One region of the Enterobacter sp. UPMP701 genome, then DNA from elsewhere that is predicted to be linked to it. Evidence: predicted binding sites of a transcription regulator. Region 1 holds the regulator's gene; each other region holds the start of a gene.
The links. Region 1 encodes LexA, which represses DNA repair genes until DNA is damaged. Its sites were predicted from a motif close to TNCTGTATGTACATACAGNA; they were not measured.

Region 1 (4,331 bases):
TGGGTGATTCAGCGTTACCAGCGGTAGTCGTTGCGGGTTTCCCAGTCTTTGACTTCGTTTTCCGCCTGATCTTTCGCGTAGCCGTAACGTTCCTGAATTTTACCGACAAGCTGATCGCGTTTACCTTCAATGACGGTCATATCGTCATCAGTCAGCTTACCCCACTGTTCTTTCGCTTTACCTTTGAACTGCTTCCAGTTGCCGCCGATTTCGTCTTTATTCATCATCGTGTCCTCTTAGTTAAGCGTCGGGTCGTAACGTCCGTTACGTTCTTTTCTGCTGGACGTAATAATTATTGTAGTTAAGGATTCGGCAGTTGATTTCATATTCGGAATCTTTAACCGTCACGATATATCGTAACGGGATGGAAGCCAGGTATTATTTTGCCAGTGACGATGCCAGATAAAGGCAAGCGACAGGCCGCGCAGGGAGAGGAATACCGCAAGCGCCAGCCACAAACCGTGATTACCCAGCCAGGGAAGCGTCAGCAGCGTCAGACCAAACCCCGCCGCCGCGATCGCCATACTGTTGCGCATTTCCGCGCCGCGCGTTGCACCGATAAACATGCCGTCCAGCAGATAACACCAGACGCCTACCACCGGCAAAATCACCTGCCAGACGATGTAGTGGCCCGCAAGTTCGCGTAAAGACGGGAGCGAAGTGAGTAATGCAATAATGTCGCGACCAAAGCAGGCGTAAATCAGTGCGAACGCCAGCGCGACCAGGCCCGACTGACGGCACGCCGCGCGCCATACCTCACGAAGCTGGCCGCTTTCACGCGCACCGTACGCCTGCCCTGAATGGGCCTCAACGGCATAGGCGAAGCCGTCCAGCGCGTAGGCGGTAAACGTCAGCAATGTCATCAGGACCGCATTCACCGCGACAATCTCTGGCCCAAGACGGGCGCCAAAAACCGTCAACGCGCCAAAACAGAGCTGTAGCAGAAGCGAGCGCAGCATGATGTCACGGTTGAGCGCCAGCAGTTTACGGATATTGCCGCGCCATGCGGTTTTCATCATGACAAGGGATATCCCGCGCAGAGCCAGCACGCGCCAGACCATCCACAGCCCAATGAATAAGGTTCCGTATTCGGCAATCGCCGTCGCCAGTGCCGCCCCGCGCACGTCCATACACAGGCCTATCACCAGCCAGAGATCGAGCGCAATGTTGAGAAGGTTTCCCACGACCAGCAAAATCACGGGCGCACGGGCGTACTGCACCCCCAGTAGCCACCCAAGCAGAACGAGATTAGCCAGCGAGGCAGGCGCACTGAGCCAACGGATTTCGAGGAAGCGTCGCGCCTGCTCCAGCACAGCCTCGCTGCCGCCAACAATATGGAGCGCAAGGTCTATCAGAGGCGTGCGCAGTAAAACAATCAGCGCCCCCGCGCCAAGCGCCAGAATCAACGGCTGCACCAGCGCGCGAGCCAGGCGTAACGGGTCTTTTGCACCATACGCCTGTGCCGTGAGCCCGGTGGTACTCATCCGCAAAAAGAGCAGCAGCATAAACAGGAAGCTGGTTGCGGTTGCACCAATCGCCACGCCGCCAAGATAAACAGGGGAATCGAGATGACCAATAACGGCCGTGTCGACCAGCCCCAGCAAGGGCACGGTGATATTGGAAAAAATCATCGGCAGGGCAAGACGCCACAATGCCTTATCAGATGCCGTCAGCAGTGACATGAGAAATACCGGGAAGGGTAAATGAAGCAGGCTACAGCTGAACTGTAGCCTGTCAGAAAGAGATTACAGCCATTCACCGTTACGAATCACGCCAACAGCCAGACCTTCAATAGAGAAGCTCTGTTCGCGGAGATCGACCACAATCGGAGTGAATTCGCTGTTTTCGGGCAGCAACTGAACAGTGTTACCCTGTTTTTTCAAACGCTTAACGGTGACTTCATCATCAATACGCGCGACCACCACCTGGCCGTTACGTACATCCTGCGTTTTGTGAACGGCCAGCAGATCGCCGTCCAGGATACCGATGTCTTTCATGGACATCCCGCTGACACGCAGCAGGAAATCAGCACTCGGTTTGAACATGCCAGGATCGACCTGGTAGTGACCTTCTATATGCTGTTGTGCCAGCAGCGGTTCACCTGCAGCAACACGGCCTATCAGCGGAATGCCCGTCTCTTCTTCCACCAGCAGGCGGATACCACGCGACGCGCCTGACACAATCTCAATCACACCCTTACGCGCCAGCGCTTTCAGGTGTTCCTCGGCAGCATTCGGAGAACGGAAGCCCAGACGCTGAGCGATTTCCGCACGCGTGGGTGGCATACCCGTCTGGCCGATATGATCCCGAATGAGATCAAACACCTCTTGCTGCCTGGTCGTTAATGCTTTCATTCCGCCCCCTGGGTGTATATACAGTTATGCTGTGAGTATATACAGTCAAAGGCGATTTTGGAACCAAAAACTGCACAAAAAACCAGGGACTTAATTATTCCTCGAGGCTCATCGGAAATGTGACCAAAGCAGCGTGACCCAGGTAATGGCTGCGGTGATAATCGCCAGCAGGACAGCGGCGGAGCCCATATCTTTCGCGCGGCCAGAGAGCTCGTGAAAATCAGAGCCGATCCGGTCGACCACGGCCTCAATAGCGCTATTGAGAATTTCCACTATCATCACCAGAAGTACGGAACCGATGAGAAGCACGCGGGTAATGGCATCTACATCAAGGAAACAGGCGATGATAACCGCGACGATAGCGGCGACCCCTTCCTGGCGAAAAGCAGCTTCATTAACCCAGGCGGCACGGAAACCTTTCCATGAATAGCCGGCAGCTTTGATGATACGCGTTAACCCAGTGGTATTATTGGCCATTAAAAGAACCTTTTTTGAAAAAGAGCGTCAGTAACAGAAGGCGTAGCGCGTTTCGCTGCCGCCTGAAGTATGACGGGTAACAACAGAAATTTTGCGCGCTTTCTGTTATCCTTGCGCCGCAATTGCATTATTAACCAGAGGCTTTACATCGTTTATGTCCGGCTGGCCACGAATTTACTACAAATTACTTAATTTACCATTAAGCATACTGGTAAAAAGCAAGTCTATCCCAGCAGAACCCGCGCTGGAACTGGGGCTCGATACGTCGCGCCCTATTATGTATGTTTTGCCTTATAACTCGAAGGCAGACCTGCTGACGCTTCGCGCCCAGTGTCTGGCGCATGATTTACCCGACCCGCTTGAACCGCTGGAAGTTGACGGTACTTTGCTGCCGCGCTACGTGTTCATTCACGGCGGGCCGCGCGTGTTTACCTATTACACGCCGAAAGAAGAGTCCATCAAGCTGTTCCACGACTATCTCGACCTGCACCGCAGCAATCCTGACCTGGATGTGCAGATGGTGCCGGTATCGGTAATGTTTGGCCGCCGTCCGGGCCGCGAAAAAGGCGAAGAGAACCCGCCGCTGCGCATGCTTAACGGCATCCAGAAGTTCTTCGCTGTCTCCTGGCTGGGACGCGACAGCTTTGTGCGTTTCTCCCCTTCCGTTTCGCTGCGCCGAATGGCGGACGAGCACGGCACCGATAAGATCATCGCGCAAAAACTGGCGCGCGTGGCGCGTATGCACTTCGCCCGTCAGCGTCTGGCGGCCGTAGGGCCGCGCCTCCCGGCGCGTCAGGACCTCTTCAACAAGCTGCTGGCCTCTAAAGCGATTGCCCGCGCCGTTGAAGACGAAGCGCGCAGCAAGAAAATTTCGCATGAGAAAGCCCAGCAGAACGCCATTGCGCTGATGGAAGAGATCGCAGCGAACTTCTCTTACGAGATGATTCGTCTTTCCGATCGTATTCTCGGCTTTACCTGGAACCGCCTGTATCAGGGTATCAACGTGCATAACGCTGAGCGTGTACGTCAGCTGGCGCACGATGGCCATGAGATTGTCTATGTGCCCTGCCACCGCAGCCACATGGACTACCTGCTTCTCTCCTACGTGCTTTATCACCAGGGGCTGGTACCGCCGCATATCGCTGCCGGTATTAACCTGAACTTCTGGCCAGCAGGTCCGATTTTCCGCCGTCTGGGTGCGTTCTTTATTCGCCGTACCTTTAAGGGCAACAAACTCTACTCCACGGTGTTCCGCGAGTATCTGGGTGAACTGTTCAGCCGCGGCTATTCCGTAGAGTACTTCGTGGAGGGCGGTCGTTCCCGTACCGGTCGTCTGCTCGATCCGAAGACCGGCACGCTGTCGATGACCATCCAGGCGATGCTGCGCGGCGGTACGCGCCCGATCACGCTTGTGCCGATCTATATAGGCTATGAGCACGTGATGGAAGTGGGCACCTACGCGAAAGAGTTGCGCGGCGCGACCAAAGAGAAAGAGAGCCT
Region 2 (4,331 bases), on a different contig from region 1:
TGGACGGTGAGAAAGACAGTCTGCGCGGAGGTGTCGCCTGGACGCGCGGTAACAGCCGTGTCCGTCCGGATGCCGCAGACGGTTTCAGCTCAACCTCATTTGACAGCAACAGCATTGCGCTCTACATGACCTGGCAGCGGCAGAACGGCTTCTATATGGACGGCGTGCTGTCCTTTGACAGACACCGTGGCAGCACGGATATCCAGCGTCAGCACGCCGTGGCTTCACCGAAAGGAAAAAGCTGGAGCGCCTCGCTGGAAAGCGGCTATCCGTTCCAGTTTGATAATGGCTGGAAGCTGGAGCCTCAGGCGCAGCTGATGTATACCCGCATCGATATGGACAACTTCACCGACAAGGACACCACGACGGTAGAGTATAAAGACTATAGCCAGACGATTGGCCGTGCAGGCGTACGTGCCGACCGTACCTGGACGGATGATGCCGGACGTCAGTACACGCCGTATCTACGCGCAAACTATTATCGCGGTTGGGGGAGCGAAGCCAAAACGACCATTGGTGCCGAAAACGTTGCCATCAGCCATACCTTTACCAGCGGTAAATTTGGCCAGATGGGTGAACTGGGCGGTGGTGGAACCGTCACCTTTAAAAACGATCTGTCGCTGTATGCCGAGGTGGATTACCGCAAGGAGCTTGACAGTAACGGCACCAAAGGCTGGAACTATACGGGCGGCGTCCGCTGGACATTCTGATTGTTTGACACAAAACCCTGTACTTCTATAGGGAATACGATTTAGCTTTTGTACAGTTTTACGATACGCTACGTTCGCTGAACGTAGCGGTATTCCAACCATACATAAAATATCTGGCTCCTCCTGATGGGGGAGTTCAACGTGTAGTCCGTCCCGGCTGCTGCCGCTGGCTTTTTCTGAATGAATGATTTCACACCCGGCAGCGGGCATCGTTAACGTAAGCTACAAAAGCTGTCCGGAAATAGCGGGCCAAGATCAGTTTTCTCTCGAGTTCCTTTGTTATTAGCATCTTAAGTAACGCTCCCTTGATTCGCATATCCTGCGACTCTGCGTTGCAGAATATGCTGGTAGCACATGTAGAAAAGCCAGCATCTGTGACTCTCATGCAAAAAATATTGATCACTGTATAACGCCAGCGTTTTGGTCGGCGCAATCCCGACGCCAACGGTTAACCCGGTGTTTTTAAAAACCTGCGTGCGCATCTGATGACCGAATGCAGCCAGCGGCATACAGCGCATAGTGCGAGCTGAAAACGTAAACCCGCGACGGGTACCCCTTCTCTTTGAATTTAAAATAGGGCACCCCCATTTTTATGCCAAACTGCTTTGCCTCCCGCGACAGCGAAATAATACAGCCGTCGTTGTTGGACACCACCACGATGGGCTTATTCACCAGATCGGGGCGAAACACCCTTTCGCAGGAGGCATAGAAGCTATTTACATCAACCAGCGCGAACATGTTTATGCGTTTTGAGAGTGTGGGTGACGACGCCGAAGATTTGCAGCTCCTCTTCGGACTGAAAGGCAATCGGCTGATAGCGGGCATTACGCGGCAGCAGCCGCAGAACCGGGCGGGTCTGTAGCTCTTTTACCGTAAACTCACCGCCGACCGACGCCACAACAATGTCCCCATGTTCAGCATTTAACGAGCGGTCAACCACCAGCAGATCGCCGTCGCTAATCCCCGCGCCGATCATGGAGTCCCCGCTCACTTTGATAAAGTAGGTCGCGCTGGGGTGCCTGACCGCCAGCCGGTTAAGATCGAGACGATCTTCCACATAATCCTGCGCAGGGCTTGGAAAGCCACAGGCAACACGCTCAAGATATAAAGGTAATTCAAGGTGTTGCTTTGAGTGATAAGAAAAGAGAGTGTCCATAAATGCCTTTCTCGCCAAATACTGTATGTAAATACAGTATTACGGATTATGGGCAAGGATCAAGGTCATTTCCGGAAGCGAACCCAAACGCGTTGAAGTTTGAGCGGATTTTATTTGGCAACATCCACAGCGGGTCACCCGCTCTATGATTTTTAATAATCCAACGCAAAAGTCACAAACAAGTCACCACTCAATCACTTCCTTATCACTTATACGCAAGTGGACGAAATAAAATCACTACCTAAACACTACACATTGACTTTTGTCTGATAAAAAAGCATATTCATCGCACGAATTATTAAGACTTCCCGGAGGACGTTTCCTGTGCCAGCTCGTGACTATCCTGACAAGCGCGTTGCACGCGGTTTAGCCAAGGAGGCCGATCTCAAAATGTTCAGCGCCCGCATTGAGGCTGACCTGATGGAATACATCAGAATCACCGCCTTTGAGACGCGTAAAAGCAAGCAGGAAATTGTGGCGGAAGCATTAGCGCTTCACAGACAGATAAGTCAACGAGAAGCCTGAAAAAGCAAAGCCCGAAAGTACCCTTCCGGCTTTGCCCATGTCGTAATTAGTCCATCAGCGCGTTCAGTTTTTCCAGCGCTGCGGGCGGTAACTGCAGTTCTCCCGCCGCGAGGTTTTGCCGCAGATGCGCCACCGAAGAGGTGCCGGGGATCAGCAGGATATTTGGAGAACGTTGCAGCAACCACGCCAGCGCAACCTGCATCGCCGTAGCCCCCAGAGAATCCGCGACGGCCTGCAGGCCGGAAGATTGCAGTGGCGTAAAGCCTCCTAACGGGAAGAACGGTACATACGCGATCCCCTGCTGCGCCAGTAAATCCACCAGCGCGTCATCGCCACGGTTCACAATGTTGTACATGTTCTGCACGCAGACCACCTGCACCATCTTCCGCGCTTCCGCCACCTGCGTGGCCGTGACGTTGCTCAGGCCAATGTGGCGCACCAGCCCTTGCTGCTGTAGCGCTGCGAGGGTGGAAAGCGGTTCCGCGATCGATCCTTCTGCAGGGCCATGTGCACTGAACATGATCCGCAGATTCACCACGTCCAGCACATCCAGCTTCAGGTTGCGCAGGTTGTCATGCACCGCCTGGGTCAGTTCCTGCGCGGAAAAGGCCGGCAGCCAGGCACCTTTGTCGTCGCGACGGGCGCCGATCTTAGTGACGAGGGTGAGATCGTCCCGGTAAGGATGAAGCGCCTCACAGATCAGCTGATTCGTCACATGCGGGCCGTAAAAATCGCTGGTATCAATATGGTTCACCCCGGCCGCCACGGCTTCGCGTAACACCTCCAGCGCGGCTTGCTTATCCTTCGGAGGGCCAAATACGCCCGGCCCGGCAAGCTGCATCGCGCCGTAGCCCAGTCGTTTAACCGTCCGCGTTCCGAGCGCGTACGTTCCGCTTTTATCAATGCTGCTCATGTTGACCTTCCTCATAAAAATGATCCGGATTTACAACAGGTTCCTCACCGGAGCCCTTAGTTAAGCGCGAGTTAAATTAAAGTTTAAATTTTATACGACGATAGTATGAGTGTACCTCTGCATCTTTTTAACGGACGACCGCTATGCTGAAAAATCTGCACGTGATTACCGGTATTATCTTTGCCCTCACCATATTCTGTCTGCTGCAAGTTGTCACGGGAGGGTTGTTCTACTCTGCCGTCAACAACGATCGCCATAACTTTCAGAACTCCGGCGTGCTGAATGCCCAGCAGGAAAGCCTGAGCGACAGCGTGAACACGCTGGTGAAAACACGCGTTACCGTCACCCGCGTGGCGATCCGCTACCTGAAGAACCAGCGCGACCCGGCGTCCCTTGCCGCAATTAACAAACTGCTTGGCACCGCAGGCGACTCGCTGGCTAAAGCTGAAGCCTATAACAAAGAATGGCAGAAAATGCCGCAGGTTAACGGCCAGAATGCGGCATTAACCGACGAGATGCAGAAGTCATGGAATCAGATGCACGAGGTGATGCGTTTGTCGATTGAGTACCTGCGTGCCGACAACTACCAGGCCTACGGCGATCTGGACGCTCAGCAGGCCCAGGACGACATGGAAGCGGTCTATAACCGCTGGCGCGCCGAGAACAACACGCTGCTGAAGGCGGCTACCGAAGAAAACCAGAGCAGCTTCACGCAGATGCAGTGGACGCTGGCAACCATTTTCCTGGCCGTTATCGCCGTGCTGGTGGTGATCTGGCAGGGTTTACAGCACCTGCTGTTAAAGCCGCTCAACACCATCATGAACCATATTCGCGCCATTGCGGGAGGCGACCTGACACAGAATATCGCCCTCTCTGGCCGTAATGAGATGGGTCAGCTGGCTGCTGGTCTGCATGAGATGCAGCAGTCGCTGGTGACGACCGTCAGCGCCGTACGCGGCAGCACCGACTCCATCTACACCGGCGCGGGTGAAATCGCCGCCGGAAGCAACGATCTTTCCGCCCGTAC
Region 3 (4,331 bases), on a different contig from region 1:
GCGAAGGAAAAAGGTCTGCACGCAGAGCGCGACCAGGTTGGCAACATTCTGATCCGCAAACCTGCCACCGCAGGTATGGAAAACCGTAAACCGGTTGTGCTACAGGCGCACCTGGACATGGTTCCTCAGAAAAACAACGATACCGTTCACGACTTCACTAAAGATCCTATCCAGCCGTACATCGACGGCGACTGGGTAAAAGCACGCGGCACAACCCTGGGTGCGGATAATGGCATCGGTATGGCTTCTGCCCTGGCGGTGCTGGCCGACGACAGCGTTGAGCACGGTCCGCTGGAAGTGCTGCTGACCATGACCGAAGAAGCGGGCATGGACGGCGCGTTTGGTCTGCAGGCCAACTGGCTGCAGGCGGACATCCTGATCAACACCGACTCCGAAGAAGAAGGTGAGATCTACATGGGCTGCGCGGGCGGGATTGATTTCATCTCTACCCTGCCGCTGTCCCGCGAAGCGATTCCTGCGGGCTTCCAGACCTTCAAGCTGACGCTGAAAGGGCTGAAAGGTGGTCACTCCGGCGGAGATATTCACCTGGGTCTGGGTAACGCCAACAAACTGCTGGCACGCTTCCTGGCGGGCCACGCGACCGAGCTGAACCTGCGTCTGGTGGACTTCAATGGCGGTACCCTGCGCAACGCGATCCCACGCGAAGCCTTTGCCACCGTGGCGGTGCCAGCGGCGAAAGCGGACGAGCTGAAAAAACTCTCCAGCATCTACCTGGATATCCTGAAAAACGAACTGTCGGCGAAAGAGAAGAACCTGACCGTGGTGCTGGAATCCGTGTCTACGGATAAAACCGCCCTGACCGCGCAGTCTCGCGACAGCTTCGTTCAACTGCTGAACGCGACGCCAAACGGCGTTATTCGCAACTCTGACGTAGCGAAAGGCGTAGTGGAAACCTCCCTGAACGTAGGCGTGGTAACCATGAGCGACGACAGCGCAGAGATCATCTGTCTGATTCGTTCTCTGATCGACAGCGGTAAAGAGTACGTGGTGAGCATGCTGGAATCCCTGGGCACGCTGGCCGGTGCGAAAACCTCCGCTAAAGGCAGCTATCCTGGCTGGCAGCCGGATGCAAGCTCTCCGGTGATGGCGCTGGTGCGTGAAACTTACCAGCGTCTGTTCAACAGCACCCCGAACATTCAGGTTATTCACGCGGGTCTGGAATGTGGTCTGTTCAAAAAACCGTATCCGGACATGGACATGGTCTCCATCGGGCCAACCATTACCGGTCCACACTCTCCGGATGAGCAGGTTCATATTGAAAGCGTCGGCCATTACTGGACGCTGTTGACGGAACTGCTGAAGGCGATCCCTGCGAAGTAATTTGTCGTCTGTTGCCCGGCGGCGCTACGCTTGCCGGGCCTACGATGAGTGCAATCTACAATCCCAAAACCAGCTGACGCTCCAGCTGCGGATCCAGCAGCGTGACGTGCAGTCCCACCAGCCTCACCCCTCGTCCGCCTCGTCGTTCTTCCCACGCCTTTTTCGCCGTTGCGATAAGATCTTCTTTGTTCAGGCGCGGCCAGACGTGCTCCTGCGTCGTCTGCTGAAAGTCGTTAAATTTCAGCTTGATGCCCTGTCGGGCAATCAGTAAATCAGGCTTTACTTTGATCAGGCGTCGCTCCAGCTCCGGATAGAGCTGTTCCGTAATAATGGTTTCGCATTCCGACCAGTCATGGATGTCTTCGCTCAGCGTGCGCTCAACCCCGACCGATTTACGAAGCCGTTCGTTGTTTACATCGCGGTCGTCAATGCCCTGACTGCGCTCCCACAGCACGCGGCCAAACTTCCCAAAGCGCTTGAGCAGCATAGCCAGGTCGCTTCGCTGCACATCTTCGCAGGTGCGTAACCCCATACTTTCCAGCTTCGCGGCGGAGACTTTGCCTACGCCGGGGATTTTGCCAAGCGGCAGCGTTTTTAAAAACGCCGGGACCTCTTCAGGGGTGATGACGTACTGGCCGTTGGGTTTATTTAAATCGGAAGCAATTTTGGCGAGAAATTTTACCGGCGCGACGCCTGCCGACGCGGTGAGATTCAGCTCGTTGAAAATGGTCTGGCGGATCTCCTGCGCCATCAGGGTAGCGGAGCCGTGACAATGCAGGCTGTCGGTGACGTCCAGATAGGCTTCGTCCAGCGAAAGCGGTTCAATCAGTGAGGTGTAGCGGGAGAAGATTTCGCGTATATGGTTTGAGGCTTCTTTATAGGCGTCAAAGCGCCCTGGCAAAAGAGTAAGGTGCGGGCAAAGTTTCAGCGCCATTGCCGTCGGCATGGCGCTGCGCACGCCAAATTTGCGTGCAGGATAGTTGGCGGTGCTGATCACACCGCGCTGAACGCGGCTGCCGCCAATGGCGATGGGAATATCCCGCAGCGCCGGGTTGTCACGCATCTCCACTGCGGCAAAAAAGCAGTCCATATCGACATGGATTATTTTGCGCATAGTAAGCCCTCACTCATCACTGGATAAGTATACAGTAAACAAATGAGGGTTGAGAAGGGTGCGCAGGAATTGTCGGGTGGCGGGGTGCCTTACCCGACCAGGAAAACTAAATAATGCGTTGCTGCTCGCGAGCCATCCGCTTTTTCCGCGCATCGCACGGCTCCGGACAATCGCACACTTTTTCCATTCCGATGGATGAGATGCCTCCACAGCTGCCCTGAATGCTTTTACGCTTGATGATCCAGCCTAATGACATGCCAAAGATTACCAGCAAAAACACCGCAAAGGTTGCCAGAAAGGTCAGCATAATCAGCCTCCGAAATCATCAAGGAGGATGTTCTCATCTTCCACACCGAGATCTTTAAGCATCTTGATCACGGCGGCGTTCATCATTGGTGGACCACACATATAGAACTCGCAATCTTCCGGTGCCGGATGCTGTTTGAGGTAGTTCTCATACAGCACGTTGTGGATGAACCCCGTATAGCCCGTCCAGTTATCTTCCGGCTGCGGATCGGAAAGCGCCACGTGGAAGGTAAAGTTCGGATTCTCACGCGCCAGCTGTTCAAACTCGTCGTCGTAGAACATTTCTCGCAGCGAGCGCGCGCCGTACCAGAAGCTAATTTTACGCTTGCTGCTAAGACGTTTGAGCTGGTCGAAAATGTGCGAACGCATCGGAGCCATACCCGCACCGCCGCCGATAAAGACCATTTCCGCGTCGGTATCTTTAGCAAAGAACTCACCGAATGGACCGGAGATCGTCACTTTGTCACCCGGCTTGAGGGACCAGATGTATGATGACATCACGCCCGGCGGTGCATCAGGCACATTCGGTGGCGGCGTGGCGATACGCACGTTGAGCATAATAATGCCCTTCTCTTCCGGGTAGTTAGCCATGGAATAGGCGCGCAGCGCGGGCTCTTTGACCTCGGAAACAAAGCGGAAGAGATTAAATTTATCCCAGTCGGCCCGGTACTCTTCAGGCACATCGAAGTCGGCATACGCCACGGTGTGTGCCGGGCAATCAATCTGGATATAGCCTCCCGCCCGGAATGGAACGCTCTCCCCTTCAGGGACACGCAGTTTGAGCTCTTTAATGAACGTGGCTTTGTTATCGTTAGAGATAACCTCGCACTCCCATTTTTTCACGCCGAAGATCTCTTCCGGCAGCTCAATCTTCATGTTCTGGCGCACCGCAACCTGGCAGGCCAGACGGCAGCCCTCTTTCGCTTCACGCTTCGTGATATGCGACAGTTCAGTAGGCAGAATATCACCGCCCCCTTCTTTCACCGTCACACGGCACTGTCCGCACGAGCCACCGCCGCCGCAGGCTGATGAGACAAAAATCCCATTGCCCGAGAGCGTATTAAGCAGCTTATCGCCTGCTGGCGTGCGGATCTGATTCTGCGGATCGTCATTGATATCAATGACCACGTCGCCGGAATTGACCAGTTTTGCACGCGCCGCCAGAATAAGCCCTGACAGCACCAGTACTATCAGCGTGAACATCACCACGCCAAGAATAATTTCCATCTGTTAGCCCTTATAGCTGCACACCGGAGAAGGACATAAAGCCCAACGCCATCAGGCCGGTGGTGATAAAGGTGATCCCTAAGCCGCGTAGACCCGCAGGCACGTTGGCATATTTCATTTTTTCACGGATCCCCGCCATGGTGACAATCGCCAGCATCCAGCCGATACCGGAACCGAAACCATACACAACCGATTCACTGAAGTTGTAATCGCGCTGAACCATAAACGAGACGCCACCGAAGATGGCGCAGTTCACCGCGATCAGCGGCAGGAAGATCCCCAGCGCGTTGTACAGCGACGGGAAATACTTATCGAGGATCATCTCCAGGATTTGCACCAGCGC

Region 2: a site for LexA is predicted at 1,886-1,905, ahead of umuD (translesion error-prone DNA polymerase V autoproteolytic subunit). Genes of this name have one in related genera too.
Region 3: a site for LexA is predicted at 2,473-2,492, ahead of dinB (DNA polymerase IV). Genes of this name have one in related genera too.

What each region holds. Positions count from the first base shown of each region.
Region 1 is NZ_JBSKJN010000011.1:69,489-73,819, forward strand. It holds gene ACWKXT_RS19595 (CsbD family protein) at 15-224, opposite strand; gene dinF (MATE family efflux transporter DinF) at 345-1,682, opposite strand; gene lexA (transcriptional repressor LexA) at 1,746-2,354, opposite strand; gene ACWKXT_RS19610 (diacylglycerol kinase) at 2,463-2,831, opposite strand; gene plsB (glycerol-3-phosphate 1-O-acyltransferase PlsB) at 2,986-4,331, shown strand, end outside.
Region 2 is NZ_JBSKJN010000001.1:594,181-598,511, reverse strand. It holds gene ACWKXT_RS02940 (autotransporter outer membrane beta-barrel domain-containing protein) at 1-710, shown strand, start outside; partial or broken gene ACWKXT_RS02935 (Y-family DNA polymerase) at 1,121-1,448, opposite strand; gene umuD (translesion error-prone DNA polymerase V autoproteolytic subunit) at 1,432-1,866, opposite strand; gene ACWKXT_RS02925 (hypothetical protein) at 2,191-2,391, shown strand; gene ACWKXT_RS02920 (aldo/keto reductase family oxidoreductase) at 2,438-3,304, opposite strand; gene tcp (methyl-accepting chemotaxis citrate transducer) at 3,448-4,331, shown strand, end outside.
Region 3 is NZ_JBSKJN010000002.1:593,357-597,687, forward strand. It holds gene pepD (cytosol nonspecific dipeptidase) at 1-1,341, shown strand, start outside; gene dinB (DNA polymerase IV) at 1,397-2,455, opposite strand; gene nqrM ((Na+)-NQR maturation NqrM) at 2,562-2,762, opposite strand; gene nqrF (NADH:ubiquinone reductase (Na(+)-transporting) subunit F) at 2,765-3,988, opposite strand; gene nqrE (NADH:ubiquinone reductase (Na(+)-transporting) subunit E) at 3,999-4,331, opposite strand, start outside.